Congzhengia minquanensis: one gene and its partner. The protein of the gene in region 1 interacts with the protein of each later gene in a pairwise test. Links are inferred from orthologs where the notes say so. Each region holds a gene or a part of one and is shown in the gene's direction. Other genes may lie near its edges.

Evidence for each region. The genes of interacting proteins can lie anywhere in the genome.
Region 2: the proteins of recJ (region 1) and H8698_RS00505 interact in binary tests that used the Escherichia coli proteins (3 or more experiments, as listed by UniProt). The link is inferred for Congzhengia minquanensis from one-to-one orthologs.

What each region holds. Positions count from the first base shown.
Region 1 is NZ_JACRSU010000002.1:2,875-10,874, forward strand. Bases 5,066-8,000 are described here. They hold recJ (single-stranded-DNA-specific exonuclease RecJ), read left to right. Parts: upstream 5,066-5,644; coding sequence 5,645-7,357; downstream 7,358-8,000. Other genes in these bases: H8698_RS05200 (metallophosphoesterase family protein), read right to left, coding at 5,066-5,439; H8698_RS05210 (RelA/SpoT family protein), read left to right, coding at 7,370-8,000. Also shown: H8698_RS05180 (hypothetical protein), read right to left, coding at 1,976-2,899; H8698_RS05185 (ComEA family DNA-binding protein), read left to right, coding at 3,158-3,550; H8698_RS05190 (SGNH/GDSL hydrolase family protein), read left to right, coding at 3,582-4,178; H8698_RS05195 (type III pantothenate kinase), read right to left, coding at 4,171-4,947; more of H8698_RS05200, read right to left, coding at 4,972-5,065. UniProt on the Escherichia coli protein: Single-stranded-DNA-specific exonuclease.
Region 2 is NZ_JACRSU010000001.1:96,300-101,786, reverse strand. The notes cover bases 2,533-5,487. They hold H8698_RS00505 (type IA DNA topoisomerase), read left to right. Parts: upstream 2,533-2,939; coding sequence 2,940-5,036; downstream 5,037-5,487. Other genes in these bases: rsmA (16S rRNA (adenine(1518)-N(6)/adenine(1519)-N(6))-dimethyltransferase RsmA), read left to right, coding at 5,216-5,487; H8698_RS00510 (HU family DNA-binding protein), read left to right, coding at 2,597-2,869. In the rest of the region: H8698_RS00525 (polysaccharide deacetylase family protein), read left to right, coding at 1-1,168; H8698_RS00520 (hypothetical protein), read right to left, coding at 1,254-2,060.

The sequences.
Region 1 (8,000 bases):
GATATCTCTTTAACCGCTGATGTGTCGCCCTCAGGCGTATAGCTTGCTTCGGTCAGTAGGAAATAGCGAGGTATAGTACCTATAGCATAATCATAAGAATAGCTGGTAATCAGACCGTTTTCCGTAATTTTATCCGGTACAGACTTTCTGTAATAATATTCATATTGGCTTATTTTAGAAACGCTGTTTTCTAAATCTGTTTTTACTTGAATCGGTTGGTCTCCGGGTGATTCACTGTCTGCAGGATATGTGTAGGTGATTTTTGGATAAATGCGCGCTGTGCCTTTAAACGATTCTGCCGTCTGAATTCGTCCTAAATAGTCATAGGTATATGTGGTCTTTATATCGTTGGCTGAATTGGGCGCTTTGCGTATTTTATCTGTTGTATACCGCATATTTGCTTTGCGTGAATTATGATAGAATAGACCTTCATTCGGTTTTGTATATATATATTCATAATAATATTCATAATCTGTTCCATTACTTGCATAAAATTTTGACGATATTGCTTTTTTTCTTATGCAAGATGTTGCGCCGCTAATTGCAACACTTCCAAAATATGGTTCATACGTTTTAACCGTAGCATAGTCGTAATCACGGTGCGCTCCGGTTGGGTAAAGAATTTGATCAATTGTGTAATAGAACATAGTCCATGTTTCGTCCCGTATCGGGCGGCCATGTTTTTTCATTGTGTAAACGGTTACATCATCTGTCTGTGTGTCGCCGAGATGCGCAAAACGTTCCACCCGAAACGTATATGTTTTGTAGCAGTCAAAAGAAGGATAAGATGGGTCTGCCGTTTCTTCTGTTGTATATTTCACAACATATTGAAGGACTCCGTTTTCATCTTCCATTTTAATTCCGTCTGATGAATAAACAATGCGCCTGCCCATAGAATCGATAATTTCACCGCCGGTTGCATAATTAATGCAGTTTCCAAAACGATCTGCTACCAGAACAATTTTGCTTTCTACATGCGCGCGGTTTAGAAAATACCGCACACCGTCATCGCGTTCAAGCACCGCGCACAGTTCAATTGTCACCTGACCGCCTACTTGTTCAATCAGCATTGTTTCTTCGTCTGGTGTCATTAACCGCAAGTTATAATTATATTTATTGTTATATAAACGATGAATTGCAATATCATCAATTTGCCAATGACCGTTCACCTTTGAATAACCAATACCATATTTGATATCATCCTGATTCTCGCCGTCATATAATTTCAAGTAAACTTTGTCATTATATGCAATTGTGCCGGAACCGCCTGCTTTTGAAGATATTTGTGAATGATCGGTGTAAGGGATATTAAAATACCAATTGTAGCTCAGGGTTTCATAATCTACCGTGTCCCGCCGCCAATGTGTTTGCAAATCTTCGCGGTCATAATCTCTCGTATAGCACTTGCCGCCGGTAATCGGCCTTTTTAGTGTAAGCGTCCGGTCGGTGTTCGTTTTCGTAAGTCTCCCGTAAATATATCCGGTAACTTCTCCATAATTGTCACTGCTGAATCTGTATGGGTCGGCGGAAATGTCCTGGTATTCAATAATTTCCGGAGTTTCTAAAAACGCTTCTTCTGATGGGAACGCAAGCCACGTTTCTGTGCCTCTGTCTGTATAATATTTATAAATAAACATATTGCTGTATGCGTATGTGGAATTATCTGGCAAATACGTATAATTATAATCTGTATCCATAGAATTAAAATTTCTGGAAAGTGTGACATCAAGCCCATTTTTTCCGGGAAGGTATAAATCGGTTTCAGACATAACCATATTTCCTGTTGAAATATCAATATGGTCATTGTCTTCCGTATTATCCGCTGGGGCGTGGACAGATTCCAAATATTTTTCCTGTCCGCGTTGTTCCGCCATAGCTTCAGCAACTGATTCAGCTGTCGAGGCGGCAAAACAGGTAACAACAGAACAGAGAAGCAAACCTAAAAATAACAGGATGGAAGTAAAAATTTTCTTTTTCATTCTGCTTCACCCCTTTCAATTTCATCTGCAGGAGTCAAGGCTTCTGTGCTTTCTGGTTGTTCTGCAAGTTCAGCCGTAGATTCAGCCGTTTCTATATCTTTAGCGTCCTCAACCTTTTCAATCTCCTCTGTTTCAGCGGCGCTTTCTGAGATTTCCTCCGGAGTTTCGGGTTCAGCATTGTCTAACGTCCCCAATGGTTCCCCTGCCTGCATGCGTTCCAAAACTACATTTAGCTCTATGCTCCGTGCCTCTGCCACGTTCCGGGCATCTAACAGTTCACTTGCAGAAACATCTTCTAGCTCTGCAGACAGCGGGCTTGCTCCTGTAATTAAGCTATACCACGATGTACCTTCATTTACTTGGTCTAATGCCTGGCTTGTTGAAATATCACCCCTCAAAGACAGGCGGCTTGCCGAAATAATATCTTCATAGGTCAGGCCTGCCTCCAAATATGCCTTAACGTCCTCCACGCTCAAAATGTCGTCCCGTCCCGTGATGTCGTTGTAGGCGGATTCAATCCAGGGCCGATTTGTACTCATTTTTGCCAAAACTTCTGCAAGAGGACGTTGTTCATATATGCTGCCTACAATCGCTATGTCGTCGTTGGTGTCCTCCCAGAACTTCACAATATCCAAAAGTGCCTGCAAGTCTGCTTCTGTTTGGCTTTCTCCGTTTTCAAACAATGCGTTGATGTAATCCTGAACCGAGGTGTCGGGCACCACAGAGGCATGTTCCAGCCGCGAAGTATCGGCATCCCGCAGCAGATCTTTTGTAGCCTGATTTGTTTCCTGTTCCATTTGCTGTACTTTTTGTTCATTTTCCACGGCCAGTTCACTGTTTAAGTAAACTGCGCCTGTTGTCAGGCACAGCGAAGCAATGACTGCCGCAACAATGACCAGTGTTTTTTGTCTTCCTTTCATAATAAATCCTCCCATAAAATTATTTGATATATGTATCTTTTGTACACACACCTTTTAGTTTATATTACTACTTTATTTCGCTTTTATCAATAGTTTTTGTGCAATTATATAACAACATTTCGACGAATATTGACACAAACAAGCTTTTTAGACAATATTTATTAACAATGCTTTATTTAAGTAAGGTGTTGCTTTTTATAAAGAGTCATGGTATAATAATGTTAAATTATACAGAAAATTTAGATAATGTGGTGAAACGTGTTGAAGACAGGGCAGACAGAGAAGAAAAAGATTGACATTTTAAGTCTTATTTTATCCGTCATTGCGGTTTTGACAATTACCGCGGTGGGTACTTTTTTGCTGAAAATGCAAAATGTAAATCGTTCCGTTATCATGCAGCCGGAAAACGATGTGACGTTTGATCAGCCCCAACCGGAGGCTGTCCAGTCTGCCGTGCCGCAAGTTATTAATATAAACACGGCTACAAAAGAGGAGCTGATGCTGCTCAGTGGCATTGGTGCGGATAAGGCAGAAAAAATTATTGAATACCGCGAAAAAGAGCCTTTTAAGAAGCCAAAGGATATTACAAAGGTGAAGGGAATCGGTGAAAAAACGTACGAAGCCCTTGCAGACAAAATTTGTGTTGAATAAGCGCTGACAGACAGCTTTGGGAGGGATTTTTGTGATATGCAACAGAGAAAAGACCGAATGGGTAAACTACATGTGGCACAACGCCAACGACGACAGCGCCAAACGAATTTTGTTAATTGGCGACTCAATTACAAACGGCATTTATAATGACGTTTCAGACCTTTTGCAAAATTATGTGGCGACAGATTTGCTTGCCTCCTCTAGAGTGGTGACAGACCCTGTGTTCGACACAGATTTAGAGGCTGCGTTGGTGGACTATACCCATGAAATTATATACTTTAACAACGGCCTGCATGGAATTGATGTTCCAATTAACCTGTTTGAAGAGGCTTTTTTTGATAAGGTGGAGCTTTTAATGAAGTATTCCAAGAAGGTCGTTCTGGCTACCTGCACTCCCATAACAGAAAAAAACAAGCCGCAAATCCTTTCCCCCAAAAATGACGTTGTGCTGAAACGCAATGAGGTTATCAGAAAAGCGGCTGACAAGTTTTCGTTAAGTTTAAACGACTGGTATGATTTTATTCTTTCCTGCCCGTTCTATAGAGCAAACGACGGCTACCATTATACGGAGGAAGGGAAACGCGTGCAGGCAAAGCTTGTGTGTAATATTTTAACCAAGCTTATTTAGCAAGTTTTATCCGGTCATATATGATTTTAAGGCCTTTTATGGTCAAATTTTTATCAATGGTCTGAATAGTTTCAGACTCTTTTGCAATTAAAGTTGACAGGCCGCCCGTGGCAATTACCAGCATTTCGGGTGTGCCTGTTTCTTTTTTTATCCGTGACACAATGGCGTCTACCATTCCAGCGTAACCGAACACAAGGCCAGACTGCATGGAACAAACAGTGTTTTTTCCAACAACGTTTTCCGGCCGGATAATTTCTATCCGTGGAAGCTTTGAAGTCTTTTCAACCAGCGCGTCCATCGAAATTTTTAATCCGGGATAAATAACACCTCCAAGATAGTTGCTGCATCCGTCGATCACACAAAAGGTCGTTGCTGTGCCAAAATCGATGATTACCGCCGGGCCGCCATATATCTTGTCCACAGCAACAGCGTTGACAATTCTGTCCGCGCCTACTTCTTTCGGATCGTCGTAGCAAATATTTAAACCTAAGTCTAAGCTGCCGTTCACTACAATTGGAGAAATTCCTACATACTTTTTTATTGCATTTTCTAACGCATGCATAATCGAAGGCACAACGGAGGAGATAATCACATCACGAATTTCCTCTTTGCCAATTCCTTCATGGTTTAAAAGCTGGCTGAAAAACAGGCCGATTTCATCTGACGATTTATTTTTGTCCGTTGCCATGCGGTAGCTGGATTTTAGCTTATCTCCTTCATAAAACCCCGCCACAATGTTTGTGTTCCCAACATCAATTACAAATAGCATAGTTATTTCAATCCTTTCCAGAATTTAAAGTTTCATTAATTCCACGTTTACCTGAATGTCTTCAACAGTGATTACGGCATACTCCTGCTTAAAATATCCAATAGATCCTGGATTTAAAATGACAAGCCCGTTCTGCTCCTCGAAAAATTGTTTGTGGGTGTGGCCAAAAATGCAAATGCCGCATCTGCTTGACATTGCTTTAGATTTTAGTGTGTAGAGAGAGCTTTTCACATGCTCGCGGTGTCCGTGAGTTACATATATTTTTTGCCGGCCGCAAAAAACCACACGGTGAAACGGGTCCGGAGCGGAGTAGTCGTTGTTGCCACATACGCCGCAAATGCTGTGTGTTGAACCATAAACATGGTGCAGATATAGCACGTCGGAAGCCATGTCCCCGCAATGGATAATATGATTAATATGTTTGTGTTTTTCAATTACGCAGTCCATACCGTTTGTATATTCATGACTGTCGCTGAAAACTAAAAATTTCATTTATAAACCCTCATAATCTTTGTATTTGGTTTGTATTTATTATAGGTCATTTATCGCTGATTGTAAATATTTTCTGAACGAAAAAATATATTTTCAAAAAGATTGTTGCAAATTTTACAAAAAAGTAGTATAATTAGTATCAATAATGATAAATTTGTACTATATGTAGTCGTACAGGGAAGATAATGAGGATTTTAGCTTAATTATGAAGAAAAAGAAATGGATATTGCTGTATAAAGAGCACCGGCCGGAAGATGTGCTGAAAATTAGCCGGAAGCTCAGTCTGCCGCCGGTGATTGCAACCATTATGATGAACCGCGGCATTCGCGAACCGGAGGACTTTATTAACCCCACAGAGGAATCTTTGCTGGATCCGTTTTTAATGCTGGGAATGAAAGACGCAACAAAAAGAATTTTAAAGGCAATTGAAGACCATGAAAAAATTGCGGTTTACGGTGATTATGATGTTGACGGCATTACCTCTACCGCTATCATGGTAAAATTTTTGCGCTCTCATAAAGCAGATGTGATGTACTATATTCCCGACCGGTTAGAAGAGGGATATGGCATCAACAAAGGCGCTATCGACAAAATTGCGCAGACAGGCGTAACCTTATTGATAACGGTGGACTGCGGTATAACCGCTGTCGGCGAAATTGCCTATGCAAAAGAAAAGGGAATTGACACCATTATCACAGACCATCATGAATGCAAGGACGAAACACCCGACGCTTATTGCCTGCTCAATCCGAAACAGCCCGCCTGCCCCTATCCCTTTAAAAAGCTTGCCGGCGTAGGCGTGGCGTTTAAGCTTTTGCAGGCGCTGACCATTGAAATGCGGTTCCACATGCGGGAACTGATTGAAGAATACGCCGACCTTGTGGCGATTGGAACCGTGGCGGATGTGATGCCGCTGATTGGCGAAAACCGTGTGATTGTGAAAAAGGGGTTAGAACTTTTGTCCTTTACCCAGAACCGCGGCATCCGCGCTTTGGCCGACGCGGCCGACATTAATCTCTCTAATGTGGCAACCGGCACCATTGGGTTTATGATTGCGCCTCGGATTAACGCCGCCGGAAGAATGGGCGACCCACGGTGCGCCGTGGAGCTTCTTTTGGCCACCGACGATATGACGGCGCGCAAATATGCCGAAAAACTAAACCGAGAAAATCACGAACGCCAGGAAACGGAAATCAGTATTTTAGAAGACGCTCTAAATATGATTGAAAATTCTGCCGCTTTGCAAAATGATTATGTCATTGTTTTAGCCCACGATAACTGGCACCATGGGATAATTGGAATTGTGGCCTCAAAAATTTCGGAGCGGTTCAATAAGCCCTGCATTTTAATCAGCACCGACGGGGAAGTCGGCAAAGGCTCTGGCAGAAGTATTCGTTCGTTTAATTTGTTTAAGGCGTTGGAATATTGCCAGGACACGCTGCTCAAATTTGGCGGCCACGATTTGGCGGCGGGGCTTTCCATTGCGCCGGACAGAATAGATGAATTTCGGGAAAAGATTAATTCCTATGCAAAGGAAACGCTTACCGAGGAGGACTTTATGCCGCTGTTATATCTCGATTCGGAGCTGCCGGTGCAGTATATTAATATGAACACCGCCGAACGCCTCTCCATTTTAGAGCCATATGGCATGGGGAACGCAAGCCCAATTTTTTTTGCAAGAAAAATGACGGTTGCACAAGTTCGCCCCTTAAGTGAGGGCAAGCATGTGAAGCTAACGCTTCGCTCCGGCGAATTTTACATTGACGCGGTTGGCTTTAACATGGGGGAACTGAATGAGATTTTAAAAAACGACGATTTGATTGATATTGCTTTCAATCTTGATATTAATTTATACAGAGGTATGCGCCAGCTCCAAGTCTTGTTAAAAGACGTGAAATTAAGCGAAATTACCGGTTAGGAGCGAGTTACTATGATGCACGAGGGCCATGACTTTGAAAGTCTGAAAAAAAGGGTTTTAGAATATAATGCAAATTTTGATATCGCAAAGTTAGAAAAGGCCTACGAGCTTGCGCGCACAGCCCACGAGGGGCAAATGCGTGAATCCGGCGAGCCTTATCTGACGCACCCCCTAGAGGTGGCCTACATTCTTGCTGATTTAGAGCTGGACTGCGACACCTTGGTAGGGGCGCTTTTGCACGATGTTGTGGAGGACACAAGCTACACTGTGGCTGACATTAACCGCGAATTTGGTGAAAGCGTTGGGATTATTGTTGACGGCGTTACAAAGCTGAGCAAAATTCAATATACCACGGCGGAGGAACAGCAGGTGGAAAACCTGCGCAAGATGTTTTTGGCCATGGCAAAAGATGTGCGGGTAATTTTAATTAAGCTTGCAGACCGTTTGCACAACATGCGCACCATAAAGGCAAAATCTGAAAAAAAGCAGCGCGAAAAGGCCCGTGAAACACTAGAGGTCTATGCTGCATTAGCCCACAGGCTTGGTATGTCGAAAATTAAATGGGAATTAGAAGATCTTTCTTTAAAATATATTGATCCGGTGGCTTATAAGGAAATTACAGAGTCCATTAATTTGAAAAAAC
Region 2 (5,487 bases), on another replicon or contig:
CCGGCCTGCCACCTATTCTATGCTGCTTCCCGGCGGAAAAACAAAGGCGTTTACGTTAAGTTACGACGACGCGCTGGAAAGCGACGAAAAACTGGTGAACATGCTGGACCGGTATGGGGTCAAAGGGACATTTAATGTCATTTCGGGAAAATTAGGGGGCGTTCAGTCCGGCCATAATCTGCTCCAAATGTATGATGTAAAGCGCGTATATCAAAAGCATGAAGCAAGTATGCACGGCTACACCCACCTTCCCCTGCGGGATGAAAACATTACAGCAGAGAACATTGAAACGGAAATTACGAAAGACAGACAAAGAATTACAACCCTAACAGGGATTGAACCTGTGGGCTATGCATATCCCGGCGGTGCAGGCTGGAACAATGCGTTTGTTATTGAGCAGCTCAGAAAAAACAATGTTTTATATGCCCGGCCTGTTGCCACCACCGGGGATTTTACATTGCCCAACGATTTTTTGGCTTGGAAAATGACATGTCACCACAACAGCGCTCTTAGTTTTGTTGAACCGTTTTTGGCGGATGGGGAAGACCTTCGGGTATTTTCTGTGTGGGGCCACACTTACGAGCTGAATGAAAGCAGTCCTAAGTCGTGGAATGTCATGGAGGAATTGCTGACAAAAGTGTCGGACAGAAACGATGTGTGGTATGCCACCAACCGCGAAATTGCCGAATATACAACATCGTTCCGGAATTTAAAGCAGACAGGACAGGGTAATGCTGTTTATAATCCATCTGACCAAGATATTTATCTCAAATCGAATGGGAAAACGGTTTTGGTGAAAGCAAATGCCATTGTGCCGTTGGAAGATAGCGAAACCTGTTTAAACCAAACTTTGTCAAGTGCGCAAACGGCAGTCATAATAGAATTATTAAACAAATGCACCTCAGCAGAAGTTAACGCGGACGGAATCCTTTTGATAACCTCGCCTGCAGGAATTTGCGGCGATGTTTTCATCGCGGCATATGACGAACAGAACAGGCTGGTGGAGGGCGTTGTTCAAAAGGATGTTCAAATAGAGGCAAATACGCCATATCACGTAGATGTTACTTCTCTTTTATCAGAGGAGGTAAAAAGATTAAAGATACTTTTTATCGAAAATTTAACAACGCTAAGGCCCATTGCAGAAGCAGTAAACGTTTCGGTAAAATAAATAAATCCCCCGATTTTCGGGGGATTTTTGCATCATTAGGTCAAAATAAATGCAGGTGAATTATGCGAATAATCCTTGGTATCGACTAAAAATTTCGGCATGCATTTATATATTCATTTACTTGCTGACGATTTATTTTAATACAAGCTTGCTTCTCGCTACGCTCAAGTTCTGCATATATAGCATTGGTAAGGCAGGTAAGGTTTGACCAGAGTGCCTCTTGTGAAAAATCTCTGACAAGAGTCTTTTTTAGAGTATGTAATTCGAATTCCGGAAGTTTATCAACATCTCTGCCGCGTTCAGTATCAAGAGAATATCGCAAGCCGAGCAATTTTACAAGGAAGTTACGTGCGATGTCAAGTTCCGCAATTGCTCTAAAGTATTGTCTGCGTTTTATTGCAACCGCACCGTGCATCAGATTGCTCCACACGCGATCGGAACATTCCGAGAGTTCCTTTGCATATTCGTCTATTTTTGGATCTTTTTTTGCTTTCTCCCAAGATGTTTGCATCGCCTCCTGAACGGTGCCGGTTTTGTCAAACAGCACTTTCCAATGTGCTCGGGTAGCTGCGGCATCGGTATAGACACCGTAGCCGATGTCAATCTCAAGAAAATTATCGCACAAATAAACTTGCAGCGGTATATCGGGGTCTTGCTTAAAGTAGATAATCGACGCTTTCTTGCTAAGTTCATTTGCGACAGAGTCTTTCACTATATCCAAATTCTCGCCGCTGTCAATTGCTACTACAAAATCTAAATCAGATAATTCATCAGTATAACCAAAAGAGCCTGAACCGACAGCAACTAGTGCTACTATATGCTCGTTCTGCTCTGTAAAGGATACGATGTAATCCATAATACTTTTTCTGTCCGCTGGAGTAAACAATGCCATAATATTACCTCCCGAGCTTATATTAACTGTAAATTGAAAAATCTCTTCTTATAATTAAAAAATTAGGACGAAACAGATATTACATCTATTTCGTCCTGACTTTTTTGGTGCCGCTGGCCGGAGTCGAACCGGCACGGTATCGCTACCGGCGGATTTTGAGTCCGCTACGTCTGCCAATTCCATCACAGCGGCAAAAAACCTGACTTAAATAGTTTAGCATTAAATTCTATTTTTGTCAAGATGAAATTAAAAATCCATTGATTTTTTTTGAAAAATGTGGTATAACCAACTTAACGACAAAATGATGGAGAAGAATCGTATGAATTCAAAACAAAAAAGAATAGCAAGAATTTTAAGTTTCATCGTTGCGCTGGCGATGGTGGTTTCTATTGTGGCTTATGCCGCAATTTTAATCATTGGCTCTAGGTAACGTATTAATAAGCCATTTTTCATAATATTTTTTTGAAAAATCACTTGTTTTTTTTTAGAAAATATGTTAAAATGTTTTCATATTGTAAAAAAATGAGGTGATAATGATGAATAAGACAGAATTAGTATCGGCAGTTGCAGAAAAGACAGGACTTTCTAAGAAAGATTCTGATGCTGCTGTTAATGCAACAATTGATGCAATCACAGAAAGCTTAAAGAATGATGACAAAGTTGCATTGGTTGGTTTTGGTACATTCGAGGTTCGTGCCCGCGCTGAAAGAATGGGGAAAAACCCGCAGACAGGCGAAGCAATTAAAATTGCGGCTTCAAAGGTACCTGCATTCAAAGCAGGCAAAGCGCTGAAAGATGCGCTGAAATAATTGTAAGAAATTTTTAAGGTGAAAGAGTGGCACCGCTCTTTCACTTTTTTACGTTTAAGAGGGCTTCAAAATGATTTTAATTGTTGCAGAAAAACCAAGCCTTGCGCGAAATATTTCTTCTGCCATAGGCGGAATGAAACGTTTCAATGGGTATCTTGAAGGCAATGGCTTTATCGTAACCTGGGCCTTTGGCCATCTGTTTTCTCTGGCAGATGTGGAATATTACACGGGCGGCAAAGAACCTCGGCCAAAATGGACTATGGATAACCTGCCATGCTTTCCAAAAAAGTTTGAGTTTCAGCTCCGCCGCGATGAAAAAAAGCAGACAGACGGCGGTGTGAAAGCCCAGTTTGAAATTATATCTTCCCTCTGTAACAGGGATGATGTTGAGACCATTGTAAACGCCGGCGACTCAGACCGTGAGGGTGAAATTATTATCCGAACGTGCGTGGACAAAGCGCTGAAACAGCCGAAACAGCTAAAGCGCTTGTGGCTGCCGGACCAGACGCCGGAAACAATTTTAGAAGGCATAAAAGAGCTAAAGGACGAAACAGAATATGACAATCTGGCAAACGAGGGCTATGCACGCACTTTTATCGATTGGCTGTATGGCGTAAATTTAACCCGTTATGCAACTTTAAAATCAGGAAAGCTTCTGCGCGTGGGCCGGGTGATTGTCCCCATTGTGAAGGCAATTTACGACCGGGACATGGCGATTAAAAACTTTGTGCCGGAAAAATATTTTGGAATTTTCAGCAAAGAAGAAACAAACGGCGCGGAAATTGAGCTTCTTTCAAAAGAAAAGTTCTCAAAGGAAAAGCTGGCCGAAGCACAGGCTCTTTGTGCAAAATATAACAATGAAAAGGCAGTTGTCACCTCGGTAAAACGTAAAAAGGACACGTTAAAGCCGGGAAAACTGTATTCTCTTACAAAACTGCAGAATGCGCTGGGAAAAAAATATAAAATGTCTATGGAAGAAAGCCTTAACACGGTGCAGGGTTTATATGAAAAGGGGTATGTGACCTATCCGAGAACAAACTCGGAATATCTGGCTGTGGCAGAGCAGGATAAGGTGAAGAAAGTAATTGCGGCTGTTGGCGGCATTGGCTATCCAGTGGCGTTTCAGTTTTCCAAAACCATTTTTGACGACAGCAAAATTGAATCCCACTCCGCGCTGACGCCAACAACCAAAATACCAAAAAAAGAGCACTTATCGGAAAAGGAATATGCTGTTTACAGCACCATTATGAGAAGGTTTGTGGCGGTGTTCTGCGCGGAAAAGTGCGTTGCAGAAAAAACAGAAATTAAAATCAGCGTCGGCGGCTTAGAAGAATTTACGCTCAGAGGAACAGTGATTTTAGAGCCGGGCTGGACAAAATATGACGATTATTTAAAAAAGGATAAGCTGTTGCCGCCCTTAAAAAAGGGTGACGCAGTAAACATTCACTTTAAGCCTGTGGAAAAGGAAACAAGCCCGCCAAAGCACTATACCATTGAAACGTTAAACAACTATTTAAAAAATCCCTTTCGGGAAGAAAAGGCGAATGCCCAGTCAGAAGATGACTCAGAGGAATACCGCGCGGTGTTCGAGGGCTTGGAGCTGGGCACAGAAGCTACCAGAACAGGAATTATCGACAATGCCAGAAAAAGCGGCTATATTATGCTGAAAAAAGATGTTTATACCATTTTAAAAGATGGAGAATTTCTGATTGAAGCGTTAATGCGAATGGGAATTAACATGGACAAATATAAAACGGCTGAGCTTGGCAAAGCGTTGAAAAAGGTTTACCGATCGGAGTGTTCCATTCTTGACAGCGTTCATCTTGCGGAGCAGGAAATTGCTGCGGTATTTCAAAAAAAGGCAGTGCCGCCGGAACTGGACGCAGACGACGGATTTATGGGAGACGCGGCGGGAACGTGTCCCCTGTGCGGCGGGGAAGTTCGAAGAACAAGCTTTGGATATGGCTGCAGCAAATATAAAGAGGGCTGCAAATTTACGATTAATGGCGTGATTTGCGGCCGGGTAATTTCACTTAGCAATGTAAAAAAATTGCTCTCAGAGGGCGAAACATATAAGATTGAAGGGTTCATCTCTCCCAAAAGCGGCAAGGTGTTCAGCGCCAAATTAAAGCTTGATAACGGCAGGGCGGTATTTGATTTTCGTTAATCATTGCCGTCCTGTTGTTTTAACGACTTTTGAATGATTTGTGTCTGAATGGTTAATTTTGTTAGATTTGTTGGAATTTCTAAAAGTAATATGCTATAATGAAACTCGCTGATAAGAATTTGTGCCGGTGTGTGCAAATAGGTTATATAGTGAACAGTTAGAATTCGAGGTGTATTATTTTGCTGAAACTGAATAACAGAAATGTGATAAAAGGTCAGATGAACGAACGGGGCCTTAAGTTTAACAAAGCTTTGGGACAAAACTTTTTAATAGACGATTCCATTTTGGATAAAATCGTTGAGGCTTCAGAAATTGACGCAGACACAAATGTTTTGGAAATTGGCCCCGGCGCCGGGGCGTTAACCTGCAGGCTTGCAGCGGCAGCCAAAAAGGTAGCGGCGGTAGAAATTGATACGGGGCTTTTGCCGCTTTTGGGCGAGAATTTGTCCGG